Linked DNA regions of Flavivirga eckloniae. The main gene of each other region encodes a partner of the protein of the gene in region 2 in a complex. Links are inferred from orthologs where the notes say so. Each region holds a gene or a part of one and is shown on either strand. Other genes may lie near its edges.

Region 1 (4,289 bases), 2.3 Mb from region 2 along the record:
ACTGGTAACAATAAGGATCATTTCTAAATCAACTTCTTTATCATTTATTATATAAGCGTTCCAATCTTGCGTTTTGTAAATAGCATTGTATTCATTTACTACAGCTATATAAACGTCTTCAACTTTTGGTATTTGGATATCTTTTTTCACAACAACTAATTTTAGAGTGTAAAAATAAAGCATTTGTTCTAGCATTTAAAACATATGTACTTCAACCAAGGTAACTTATAGAGTAATTTTATAATTGTCGTTCTTAATGTTTTTGTATACTATCAAAAAAACATTTAAACTAAGTAGTAGCAACAAAAACCTTATAGTTTCACTATGATAAGCTACTCAATAGGACCATTGAATAAAAAAAACTGTTAAGTCTTTTTTAATTCATGTATTAATTAAAACCCAAACCGAATGAAATCTAAACTATTTATACTAATTGCCTTAGTTACCGTCACAAATCTAATAGGACAGACTTTGCAAGAAGCAGGCATCTCTGAAACGGCTCGTAATTTTATTAGAAACTCGGGGTTCGAAGAACAAATTATTAATGATGAGAGATTGCAATATTGCCTTAACGGCATTATTTATTCTGACCCTGCTCCAACAGGAGCGATATCAATAACAACAGTCAATCAGTTATTAAATAATATAACCGCAGGTACAATATCTTCTCCTAAGACATATTTTGTAGATGGAACCTTTGTTTTAAATGCAACTCAAACTATAAATATTCCATCTCATGTTATTGTTTATGTACGGGGAAGTATTTTTAAAACAGGAGATCATGATATAATTCTACCTGGAGCTACAGATTTAGGCCCTGAAAATAGTGATGAACACATATTTCTTATAAGTAATAGTAGAAACGTAAAACTTATTGGTATTGACAACCCTATCATTGAAAGTAACCCAGAAGGCGATGAATACAATAGAGCAACAGGATTTTACCTTCAAGGGAGTAATAACATAGAAATTAGAGGGTTTCATATAAAAAATGTATGGGAAGGTGTAAATTGTAGATGGGAAGTAGATAGGGCTTTAATTAGAAATAACTACATACAAAACACTAACAAAAGAGCTGTTTGGCTTTTAGGAGCCAATGAGTGCATAGCCGTTCATAATTTTATCGATAATGCTGGTTGGGATGGTTTTGACTGGGATGCATTCGCTGGAAGTAGAAGTCCTGACAACAGTGGAACACTTGATACTAGTGCATCGGCGATTGGAGCTCCTGTAGCTACACCTACAGGAAATCTAGGAAACACTGGCTTCGAAAATTTTGTTATCGGGTCAGGAAGATTTATGGGTTTTGTAGAAGAAGGTGCCAGAGACACTTTTATTGTAAATAATATTGGTTTTATGGCCAATTACCTTCCTGCCAATCCGATTCGATTAGGATTCCAATTAGGTTGGGCAGATAATGCAAGCTCAGAAGGGTTTATGAACGATACAGGACTTAGAACCGAAGATAATGTGTTTGTTTCTAATGTCATTTATAGACCAGAAGCTTACAATATAGAAGATCGAGCGGGAAGAGTTAGAGGTGGTGGTGAATATTTTGCAAAAGATGGCACAAACGCTGACCCTAATTTTGATAGAAAAGGACTTACTTACTTTTTCGCAAATGAAGGCTATGGTACATTAAAAGATGGCTCTCCTATTGGTCAAACCACAAATCCTGATTTCTTTAGGGATGCCATTTGGAACGACAATGTTCCTACAAATTTTGAATCTTTTGACAACCGATATGCTGATTTTAACCCTCAAACTAGAGTACAGGCTTTAAAAGATAAATTTCGTATTGGAACGACGACAACACTAACTCCTGAAGGTCCAGTCCCAGTTATTGAAGATAATTGTAACCAACCTCCAACGGGTTTAAAATTGCTTAGTGTTACTGCTAATACCATTACTTTTTCGTTTGACAATGAAGCTACTAATACAAGAACTTTTGAACTACGTTCTTATCCTCCAGGAACTTCCGATCCTTTTAATGTAAATACTAATTCCAATGGTTGGGCAGGTGCATCTGCTGGCGCAACAACCATTACAATGGGAGGAAGAACGGAAGGACAAGCTTATGATTTCTCCATACGAGCTTTATGTTCAGGACAAACCCCTGGAACTAGCTCACCCTCAGAAGTTGTTACACTTACATTTAGCCAGACGTTGAGTACAGAAGATTTTAAAACAGAAGCATCAAATATAATTATATATCCTAATCCAACAGCAGATATCATTAATATTGAATCTAAAAGTGATCTTAATACACTTGAAATCTACGATATAATCGGAAAGAAGGTTTCCAGTTATGGAAATAAAAAAGCTATCAATATAAGCTCTTTAAATCCAGGGATATATTTCTTAAAACTATCACTAGCAAATTCACAAAGTGTGATCACAAAACGGATCATCAAAAAATAAAGAATGACTAACTAAAGAAAGTATTACAAAGCACTTTTAAACTGCTCCAAGAAACGTACATCATTTTCACTTAATAAGCGAATATCACCAATTTGATGTAGTAACATGGCAATACGATCTATACCAACCCCAAAAGCAAACCCAGAGTATTCGGTTGGATCTATTTTACAGTTTTCTAAAACATTAGGGTCTACCATACCACAACCTCCAATTTCCAACCAACCGGTTCCTTTGGTGATTTTATAATCAGTTTCGGTTTCTAACCCCCAATACACATCTATTTCTGCACTAGGTTCTGTAAATGGGAAGTAAGATGGGCGTAATCGTATTTTAGATTTCCCAAACATCTCGGTAGTAAAATGTTGAAGCGTTTGTTTTAAATCTGCAAAGCTTACATCTTTATCTATATAAAGACCTTCAACTTGGTGGAAAAAACAGTGAGATCGTGCCGAAATGGCTTCATTTCTATATACCCTACCCGGTGAAATAGTTCGAATAGGAGGTGTGTTATTTTCCATATAACGTACTTGCACAGAACTAGTGTGTGTACGCAATAAGATATCTGGATTCGTTTGAATAAAAAACGTATCTTGCATATCGCGTGCCGGATGGTACTCAGGCAAGTTTAATGCTGTAAAGTTGTGCCAATCATCTTCTATTTCAGGACCTTCACTAACGTTAAAACCTATACGTGAAAAGATATCAATAATTTGATTTTTCACAATCGATATAGGATGTCGTGCACCAATCTGTATCGGCTCTCCCGGACGTGATAAATCACCATAAACACCTTTTACTTCTTCATTGCTCTCTAACTCTTCCTTTAAGGCATTTACTTTATCTTCAGCCGTTTTTTTAAGCTTGTTTATAGTTTGACCAAACTCCTTTTTCTGATCGCTGGCTATATTTTTAAACTCAGCAAAAAAGTCATTTAGTAATCCTTTTTTACCTAAATATTTTATACGAAACGCTTCAACCTCTTCCTTAGATTGGGTTTTAAAGGTTTCTGCTTCTGCAATGAGTTCTTTTATCTTATCTATCATAACACGCTTAAAATGATGGCAAATTTACTATTTTTTACGAGATTTATGTTAAGGATTGCTGTGGAAATCCTTTTGTTTTAGCAAAAGATTGTGGTCTTTTGGTTATTCTCAAGGCAGTCGTACAAATACGACTTGCGGCTTTAAAACCTAAAAATTTAAGCTATTCATAACTTCAATGTTCTCCATAACCCACATCATCCATTTTACCACTAAATACTTTGTATTGAATTATAAAGTATACTATAACCAGAATTAATGCTATAACAAACCAAATAATGCCTACAGAAAGTCCGTAAGCATCAGCAGCAACATTATACAACGTTAACGAAGGGTTTACATTGTTTGTCGATGGTAATACATTGGGAAATATGGAAGCAACTGTAGAAGCTAATCCGCCCACCAAAAACAAACTGGAAAACAAAAAGCCTAAACCATCTTTTTTAAAGCGCTTAATATTAAACAAGCCAAATAATCCTATAAACGTTATTAAAGGAAATACCCAAAGTATAGGGTAATCTATAAAATTATGAAATGGTTTTGGCTCTATAATATGCCAAATAAACAAAGAGAAAATCACCAATGCCAGAAGCACAAAATTGAGTTTAAAAATAACGTCTTTTAATTTTGGGTTTAAAGCCGAATTGGTTTTGTAAATAATCCAATTGGCACCATGAATAGTCAATACTATTACGCTTATAATGCCCAATAAGATCGTAAACCAATCAATAATACCTAATTGCTCTGCTTGTGGACTAAACGTAGGATTCCAAAGTGGTAAAAAGAAATAATGAGCTTCCTGCGTTGAAACACCATCTTTTACCATTC
Region 2 (10,028 bases):
GAGACCTTATTTAAAGATATAGATTTAAATCTGGCTAAAGGCGACAAGGTTGTGGTTTTTTCTAGAGACTCTAGAGCTACAACAGCATTTTATCAAATATTAAACGACAAAGTAAAGGCAGATACAGGTAAATTTGCTTGGGGCGTAACAACAACGCAGTCTTATTTACCACTGGATAATAGCGAGTTTTTTAACAACGATTTAAACTTAATTGATTGGTTGCGCCAATGGGCAAAAACTGAAGAAGAAAGAGAAGAAGTTAATATTCGTGGTTTCTTAGGTAAAATGATTTTTAGTGGGGAAGAAGCTTTTAAGAAATCGTCTGTACTATCTGGGGGAGAGAAAGTACGTTGCATGTTATCTAGAATGATGATGACCAGAGCTAATGTACTTCAATTAGATGAGCCTACAAACCATTTGGACTTAGAGAGTATCACGGCCTTTAATAATTCATTAAAAAACTTTAAAGGCACTATTTTGTTTACCACGCACGATCATGAATTCGCGCAAACTGTAGCAAATAGAGTTGTAGAGTTAACACCAAACGGTATTATTGATAGATACACTACGTTTGATGAGTACATGCAAGATTCTAAAATTAAAGAACTTCGTAATAAAATGTACACTGTAGCGGTTTAAAGGTTAACAGCGTACAAAACTTTATCATTTATTCTGAGAGTTTAGAGTTTTAACCAGCAAATTATGAATAAATGCTGGTTGTCTTTGTTCTTACTTATTAAACATTATCGGTATTTTAATAGGAAAGGTTAGAATACCTTTTTTGTTTCTATGTATCTAGTTGAGAAGTTATGCTTTGTACAACAAGAACGGCTTGATCTAGTTCATCTTTATTTACGAAAACTTCCTGAAAGCCGGGTAAAATACCACCACCAAAACCAGCCAAACGAGCAGACTCGGTAGTATCTTTAACAATGGCATGAATATTAATAGCTTTCAGCTCATCAATAATGCGTTGAACGATTATAAAATCTCCGGTAAATATTTTTATATAATTAGAATCTTCCATAGTGTACTGTATCACTTAAAGGTACAAAATTTAATAGAAACCGTTGGTTAATCATGTTAAATTTTCAATAGTACAAAAAACAAATAACAAATAACATCTCACGGTTTATTTGTTGACTTATAGGTGTTTACATGTTTGTTGTGTAAATGCATTCTTTTTATTTGTATGTTTATTTTCTTTAATAAGTTGTAATACAACTAGCCTTAGACGAATGGCAACACTTCAACGTATTTGTAATCAGTTAGTTGTGATTTGTTTCTTTTTTATGTATAATTGTTCATACTTATACCCCTAATTATTATAAAAAATGAAAAAAATTACCTTAACTTACTTATTGATTTGTTTAATTTCTATGACTTATGCCCAAGTTGGAATTGGAACCGTAACACCTAATAACTCTGCCATATTAGATGTTGATAGTTCTGATAAAGGGCTGTTACCTCCTCGTATGACCAATGTTCAAAAGAACAATATTATTAATCCAGCAACTGGACTAATGGTTTACGATACTACTAATAAATGTACTTCTGTGAATATAGGGTCTCCTGGTGTTCCAAACTGGGAGTGCTTAAATGAAGTAGATAATACGACCATACCCTCTGTAATTGTTTCTGATAGTGCTTTAACTCTTAATGAATCGACTTCTTGGGTTGATGTTCCAGACCTAACAAGAACATTCACAATTTTAGAGGAAGAAACCGTGAGGATGGACTGGACTTTGTTTGTCGGTCAGAATAATTCTAGTACTAGCGATGGGTTTGCTCAAATGTTTACTATACTTGATATTAACGGAGTTAATGATCCAGATTCATCTAATTATTTACCTATGATTCACAGTCCTGGAGGTAATAGTTTTCGTCTTTTGATGAATAATTCTACATTTTCTCATACGATTGCGTTACCACCTGGGACTTATACGATAAAAGTAAAAGTTTATGTGGCTAGCTTTTTAGGATCTACCAATGCTATTAAGCTTGGTCATAGAACTACAGGATGGGCCGGAAGTTCAGGTATGACTAATGACGAAAGAAGGAATGCTGCTTCAAATAAACTAATAATTTCCTTTTTATAAAATAAAGGAAACCATTTGTAAATACATAGATTGCTTTTAAGGTTGAGCTTGTTCAAATAAACTTTAAACATGATGTATAAAGTATTTGGCAAGCTCTTTTTTATAGTACACAACCAAAGAGTTTGTTTTGATGTAATAGCAGCAATTAGAATAGTTAAAATGTGCCTATAACGCCAATTTTATTCCCAGAAAAATGAAGTTTCCAAGAAATGCGGTTCTTTTCCTTTACCTGGTAATCATAAGCTTTGGTACTAAAGAGAAACTTATCTACAGAATCTACAACAACAATGCTTAAAACGGCTCCTAAAGCAACATCTGTAAGCCAATGAGCTCCAGAAAATAATCTTGAGATAGGAGCAATGGAACCTAGGGTATAAATACCAACTTTAGACCACGTATTGTTAAACTGTTTTGCTATAGCATGACTCATGGTAACTGATAGAACAGTATGTCCTGATGGAAATGAATGGAATTCTGGTTCATTCGACCAAAATCTGAATTCGGTGCTTTTATAGATGTTCCCTGGTCGAGCTCTACCAAAAGCCGTTTTACTCAAACTTTGTATGAGTCCAGCGGTAAATGACGATGAAATTATTAAAACACTTGTTTTCCTAATTTTCTCATTTTTAGTGAATAACCCAAAGCCGTAAAGTCCAGCGTTTGCAATAAAATAGACCTGTGGACTACCAAACCGAGTACCTACTTCTTGAAATAGGTTTGGTACGTCTGGTTCCTGACGAACAAAGAAAGCACTGCCTTCATCATCAATGGTAGAAAGCGCAAGTGATCCCAAGGTAATAGCACCCAAAGTCGCAAAGTCTTTCTTTTTCCAATGGAATGGTCTGCTAAAAGCATGTGTAACTCCCAAAAAAGCTTGTTTGGCATCATATACAGCTAATCGACCAATCGATGTGGTGTCCTTCTTTTTCTTTTCTAAGGCTATCTCCTGGGCACTCAATTTAAAAGAAACCAAGAGAATAATTGTTAGAGTGATCCTTGTTCGCAACATCATATTTATCTCAGCTCCGCCCCAAGTTGTTTTTCAAAGTTAGCTTGTAGCTTGCTCATTATTTTATCAATCTGCTTATCGTTAAGCGTTTTGTTTTCGTCTTGCAATGTAAAACTAACGGCATAACTCTTTTTACCTTTTGGCAAGTTTTTACCTTGATACACATCAAATAGATTGACATGTTTTAGCAACTTCTTCTCGCTTTGTTTCGCGATTTTGTATATAGATTCAAACGTAACCTTATCATCCAATAACAAAGCAAAATCACGACGTACTTCCGGGTATTTAGGAATAGAATTAAACTTAATAGTATTATGCTTAACTAAATCTAGAATGGCATCCCAATTAAAATTTGCAAATAGTACATCCTGTGAAATATCGAAATGTTTTAATATTTGCTTTTTTATTAATCCAAAGTCAACCAATTTGGTTTTACCCAAACTAAATTCTAGACCTTCACTAAAAAAGTCGTTTTTAACTGGGGTTTCATTAAATCTCGAAATCCCCAAACGCTCTAATACAGTAATAATATAGCCTTTTATAAGAAAGAAATCGCCTTTTTTACTTGGGCTATGCCAACTCTCTGCCGTATCGTTTCCTGTTACAAAAAGCGATAAGTGCTTAAACTCTTCTTTTTTATCTCCGAAACCATGATAAGTTTTACCAAATTCAAAGAGCTTTAAATCGCCACGTTTTCTATTAATGTTAAACGAAATGGCTTCCAATCCGGAAAACAATAACGATTGTCTTAAAACCGATAAATCATTACTTAAAGAATTAAGAATGGTAATATTGTGTTCTTCCTTTAGTTGTTCGCTTAAAGCGGTATAATTAGGAGTTGTTAGCGAATTAGAAAGTGTTTCGTAAAACCCTTGTGAGACTAATTGATTGCCTACAATATTCTGTATTTTATAATCTTCGAATTTTGATGTACCCGAAATAGACGCGTTTAGTTTTTTAGTGGTTTTAATGTTATTGTATCCGTACACACGCAGTATCTCCTCAATAATATCTGCTTCGCGTTGTACATCATTTCTATAAGCCGGAACGGTTAAACCTAAGCCCGTTTCGGTAACGTTATTTACTTTAATGTCTAAAGAGGCTAGAATGCGTTTTATAATCTCTTTAGGAATTTCTTCACCGATTAGCTTTTTAGCATTCTCAAAGCTTAAGCGTACCTCAAAATCTTTAATCTTATTAGGATAAAGGTCGATTAAATCGCTAGTAATTTCTCCACCAGCAATTTCCTGAATCAATAAAGCAGCACGTTTTAATGCATACTCCGTAATATTAGGGTCGATACCTCGCTCAAATCTAAAAGAAGCATCAGTATTTAGTCCGTGTCTTTTCGCAGATTTACGAATACTAACAGGGTTAAAATAGGCACTCTCTAAAAAGATACTCGTAGTAGCTTCTGTAACCCCAGAATCAATACCACCAAAAACTCCGGCAATACACATGGGTTTTTCGGCATCACAAATCATAAGGTCATCTTTGTGCAACTCACGCTCTACACCATCTAAAGTAGTAAATTTTGTTCCGGTAGGTAAGGTTTTTACTTTTACCTTATTGCCAGAAATCTTTACAGCATCAAACGCATGCAAAGGTTGCCCTAAATCGTGCAACACATAATTTGTTGCATCTACAATATTGTTTATAGGACTTAATCCAATGGCTTTTAAACGGTGCTGTAACCAGGCAGGCGATTCTTTAACCTTTATGCCAGATATAGTCACACCACAATACCGAGGAGCTAAATCTTTATTTTCTACATTGATATCAATTTTCAGGGTACGGTTATCTACACGAAAGGCACTAACCGATGGCGTGATAAGTTCCAAATTAAGATCCTTCTGAATTAAACCAGCTTTAAGGTCGCGAGCCGTTCCTAAATGGCTCATGGCATCTGCTCTATTAGGTGTAAGCCCAATTTCGAAAACCTGATCGTTTTCTATATCAAAAATATCTGCAGCAAGTGTTCCTACTTTTACATTGGCATCTAAAACCATAATGCCATCATGGGATTTTCCTAAGCCTAATTCATCTTCGGCGCAAATCATTCCATGACTTTCTTCACCACGTATTTTTCCTTTTTTTATGGTCCAGGATTCTCCTTCTGGCGTATAAAGCGTTGTTCCAATAGTGGCAACAGGAACTTTTTGTCCAACACCTACATTGGGTGCACCACAAACAATTTGTAAAGGAGATTCACCTCCTACATCTACAGTGGTTAATTTTAGTTTATCGGCATTAGGGTGTTTAACACAAGTTAAAACCTTTCCAACAACGACACCTTCCAAGCCACCTTTAACAGATTGGTAGTTTTCTACACCTTCAATTTCAAGACCTAGATCTGTAAGTAATTCACTAGTTTGTTCTGGAGTCCATTCAGTTTTTAAAAACTGTTTTAACCAATTGTAAGAAATTTTCATAAAACATTTGCTATTTTAAGAGTGCAAAGATAAAATATTGAAGCTAGCATTCAAACATTGCTTTTAATTTGTGGTATTAATGAAGTAAATATTATTTTTTATTTGTTAGTATTGTGTCGTTATTTCGAATAATACCATTCAAATAGATTTTATGAGATACATTACCATAGTCTTTTTAGCTCTTTTCGTTTTGGCTTGCAAGCAAGAAGCAAAAACAAACACATTACAAACGGGGACGTATCGTGCTTTATTAAAAGTAAATGAAACTGAAAATTTACCGTTTAATTTCGAAGTAATTTCTGAAAATAAATTAAACATTCTAAATGCCGAAGAGATTATTGAAGTTGAGGATGTTACTTATAAAAATGATTCGGTATATATTAAAATGCCTGTTTTTGAAGGTTATTTAGTTGCTAAAATTGAAGATGGTGCTCTTACAGGAAGTTTTGTGAAAGCTGGGTTAAATAGAATCATGGCTTTTTCTGCTGAAAAGAATACGGTTCGATTCGATACTTCGGAAAAACCTACAAACGAAATTTCAGGAAATTGGGAGGCAGTTTTTAGTCCGAAAGTTGAAGAGGATAGATACATTGCTAAAGGAATTTTTAGTCAGAAGGGGCATATCGTTACCGGAACCTTTAGAACAACCACAGGGGATTATCGTTATTTGGAAGGTGTTTTAGATGGTAATCAACTTAAACTATCAACGTTTGATGGTGCTCATGCATTTTTATTCACAGCTACAGTAACCGATAGTACTATGGTTGGTACGTTTTATTCTGGAAACCATTTTAAGGAGCCATTTACGGCCAAACGTAATGAAACTTATGAGTTACCTGATGCTAATACCCTTACCTTTTTAAAAGAAGGCTACGATAAAGTAGCGTTTTCATTCCCCGACGAAACCGGAACTATGGTTTCTTTAAACGATGAGCGCTTTAAAGATAAAGTCGTTTTAGTACAAATTATGGGAACCTGGTGTCCTAATTGTTTAGATGAGAGTAAGTTTTATTCCGAGTTTTATAAAAACAATCCGGATAAGGATATAGAAATAATAGCTTTGGCTTTTGAGTATGTAAAAACCGAGGAAGCAGCTTTTAATAATATTAAACGTTTAAAAGATAAAACCGGGATAACATACCCCGTTTTGTTAGCACAGTACGGCTCTTCAAGTAAGGTAAAAGCTCAAGAAAAGTTGCCTATGCTTAATCATGTACTGTCGTATCCAACAACTATATTTATTGATAAAACGGGTGAGGTAAGAAAAATTCATACAGGTTTTAATGGTCCTGCTACTGGTGAAAAATATGTTGCTTTTAAAACAGAGTTTTCAAGTTTTGTTAATGAGTTATTAGCAGAGTAATTTTCAATTATCCCCTCCATTTTAAAAAGTATTACTCCTAAAGTTTTTTTGTTTACAAGGTCGTAAGCAAAAAACTAAATGTTGCTATTGTATCTATAAATATTGAGCTTTTTTTGAATTTGTGGTGCTATTTTTGAAGCACGTAAATAGTCTATTCACTTAGAGCGCATTATCTTTTTTTCGATTTAATTTACATTGCTTTGTTATTGGTTTAATATATTATATTTACACCTTCTTTAATTAATCCATATGAAACTTTTCTCTCTGGTTATTTGCATTATGGTAACTCATAGTGTTTTTTCTCAAGAAGTAGCTATACCCACTACTTTTTATGAGGACGGCAGTATGTATAAAAAACCATTTGATACGTCGCAACCTTTAGCCGAATTTAAAGAGAATGAATCATGTACAGTTACAGCTTATTTAGGCAAGGATATCTATAAAATTGTGTACAAGGAATGGGTTGGTTTTGTGAATTCCGATTTTTTAGAAGTTAATGAAGACATGATGGATTTGTATTACGCTAATGAAAAAAAGGAATTTGAAGAAGCGATTAAGGAAGAAGAAAATAGAAAGAACAAGATAGCCGCTATAATTAAGAAGAAAGAAGACGAAAAAAGAAAACAAGACTCTATTGTTAAAGCTAAAGAAACTAGAAAGCGGGAAGCCGAGTTAAAGGAAAAGCAGCGTATTCAAGATTCGATACTTAAAGTTAAGGAAGCAGCTAAGCGCCGACAAGAGCTGTTGGAAAAAGCAAGACGAGAAGCAGAATTAAAAGAAAAACAGCGCGTACAAGATTCGATTGCTAAAGTAAGAGAAGAAGCCAAACGCAAGCAGGAGTTATTAGAACAGGCTAAGCGAGCAGCAGAACTAAAGGAAAAGCAGCGTATTCGGGATTCGGTAGCAAAAGCAAAAGCCATAGCCAAGCGCCAACAAGAGCTGCTTGAAAAGGCTAGACGAGAAGCTGCCGAATTAAAAGAAAAACAGCGTATACAGGATTCGATTGCCAAAGTAAGAGAAGAAGCCAAGCGTAAGCAGGAATTGTTAGAACAGGCTAAGCGATCGGCAGAACTAAAGGAAAAGCAGCGTATCCGGGATTCGATAGTTAAAGCAGAAGCTATCGCTAAGCGCCAACAAGAATTATTGGAAAAGGCCAGACGAGAAGCTGCTGAATTAAAAGAAAAACAACGTATTCGGGATTCGATAGTTAAAGCAGAGGTTATTGCTAAGCGCCAACAAGAATTATTGGAAAAGGCTAGACGAGAAGCTGCTGAATTAAAAGAAAAACAGCGTATACAGGATTCTATTGTCAAAGCCAAAGAGGAAGCCAAACGCCAACGAGAGTTGTTGGAACAGGCTAAGCGAGCAGCAGAACTAAAGGAAAAGCAACGTATCCGGGATTCGATAGTTAAAGCAGAAGCTATCGCTAAGCAGCAACAGGAACTATTGGAAAAGGCTAGACGAGAAGCTGCCGAATTAAAAGAAAAACAGCGTATTCGGGATTCGATAGTTAAAGCAGAAGCTATCGCTAAGCAGCAACAGGAACTATTGGAAAAGGCTAGACGAGAAGCTGCTGAATTAAAAGAAAAACAGCGTATACAGGATTCTATTGTCAAAGCCAAAGAGGAAGCCAAACGCAAGCAGGAGTTATTAGAACAGGCTAAGCGAGCAGCAGAACTAAAGGAAAAGCAGCGTATCCGGGATTCGATAGTTAAAGCAGAAGCTATTGCTAAGCGCCAACAGGAATTATTAGAAAAAGCTAGACGAGAAGCTGCTGAGTTAAAAGAAAAACAACGCATACAGGATTCTATAGTTAAAGCCAAAGAGGAAGCCGAACGCAAGCAGGAGTTGTTGGAACAGGCTAAGCGCGCAGCAGAACTAAAGGAAAAGCAACGTATTCAAGATTCGATTACTAAAGCAAAGGAAGAAGCCAGACGGAAGCAAGAGTTATTAGTACAAGCTAGAAAACGAGAAGCAGAGTTAATGGAACGGTTAAGGGTTCAGGATTCAATCCTTAAAGCCAAAGAAGCAGCCGAACACCAGCAAAAGTTATTGGAAGAAGCCAGAAAGCGGGAAGCGGAATTAAAAGAAAAGCAACGTGTTCAGGATTCTCAACATCAACAGCAATTATTGGAGCAAGCAAGAAAGCGAGAAGCTGTGTTAAAAGAACAATTAAGAATTAAGGATTCTATCATTAAAGCCAAGGAGGTTCCAAAAGTTCAGCAAGAATCGGTAACTACAGAAGTAAACGAAAATACCAGTTTAAAAAGAGATAAATTTCGAAATACATGCCATTATACTATAAATATGTATGATGAGTTTTATAAAAAACAGCATATACGAACGGATCCTTATTCAATAAGTGATAATTTAGAAGTGGAACTCTATAAGTATGGACAACAGGCAAGTATATTTATAAACTCTCCAGTAGATTTGGGATGCGTTAGTTATTTTACCCGTAATCGATCGTCTGTAAGAGTAACGCTTGAAAATAATAAAACCATTACGTTTTATCATACTTGGAACATGGAATGTGGAAAGTTCTTGTTTAAGGGAAACCTTACTAAATCTCATATCTTACATTTAAAAAAGTCCCCAATTAAGTCGATACTATTAAAGGGGACCGAGGGAACTCTTAATATTACGGATATAGATTATAAAGAGTTTTTTATTGATAAGCTGAAATGTATTGAATAGTTACTATTCTTCTGGGGCAGTATATGTAACAATATCGATACCAATTCCGTTAGGATCTACAATTGCAAAGTGCCTGTCTCCCCAGGGTTCATCACGAAGCTCTATTTCTATGGCAATACCTTTGCTTTTTAATTGGTTGTAAACGTCGTCTACGTTTTTTACTTCTATGGTTAAATATACGCCCTTGCCCATAAAAGGCGATTGAAAAACAGGCTTTTGACTGGGGTGATTTGGTTGTAAAAAACTGATTTCTGCAGATTTATTTGGGGTATGCATTAAAAGGTAAAACTCGTTTTCAAAAGTTACTCCAAAGTTTAAATATTGAGTGTAAAATGCTTTGGTTTCTGCTAATTTGTCTGTAATGATTCCTGCGTTGAGTTTCATAGATTTAATGTTTTGCTGATGTTCCTGACTATTGGAGATGTTAG

What was found.
Region 1: the proteins of pheT (region 2) and pheS are in contact, whole or in part, in a crystal structure (PDB 6P24), measured with the Escherichia coli proteins. The link is inferred for Flavivirga eckloniae from one-to-one orthologs.

The regions. Positions count from the first base shown.
Region 1 is NZ_CP025791.1:3,253,550-3,257,838, reverse strand. What follows is about bases 1,455-4,289. They hold pheS (phenylalanine--tRNA ligase subunit alpha), read right to left. Parts: upstream 3,465-4,289; coding sequence 2,445-3,464; downstream 1,455-2,444. Other genes in these bases: cydB (cytochrome d ubiquinol oxidase subunit II), read right to left, coding at 3,637-4,289; C1H87_RS13480 (T9SS type A sorting domain-containing protein), read left to right, coding at 1,455-2,421. In the rest of the region: C1H87_RS13485 (hypothetical protein), read right to left, coding at 1-150; more of C1H87_RS13480, read left to right, coding at 409-1,454.
Region 2 is NZ_CP025791.1:5,504,730-5,514,757, forward strand. The notes cover bases 2,828-5,855. They hold pheT (phenylalanine--tRNA ligase subunit beta), read right to left. Parts: upstream 5,541-5,855; coding sequence 3,114-5,540; downstream 2,828-3,113. Other genes in these bases: C1H87_RS22630 (phosphatase PAP2 family protein), read right to left, coding at 2,828-3,072; C1H87_RS22640 (TlpA disulfide reductase family protein), read left to right, coding at 5,692-5,855. In the rest of the region: C1H87_RS22615 (ABC-F family ATP-binding cassette domain-containing protein), read left to right, coding at 1-639; C1H87_RS22620 (DUF2007 domain-containing protein), read right to left, coding at 788-1,042; C1H87_RS22625 (hypothetical protein), read left to right, coding at 1,335-2,099; more of C1H87_RS22630, read right to left, coding at 2,254-2,827; more of C1H87_RS22640, read left to right, coding at 5,856-6,903; C1H87_RS22645 (hypothetical protein), read left to right, coding at 7,153-9,600; C1H87_RS22650 (VOC family protein), read right to left, coding at 9,604-9,984.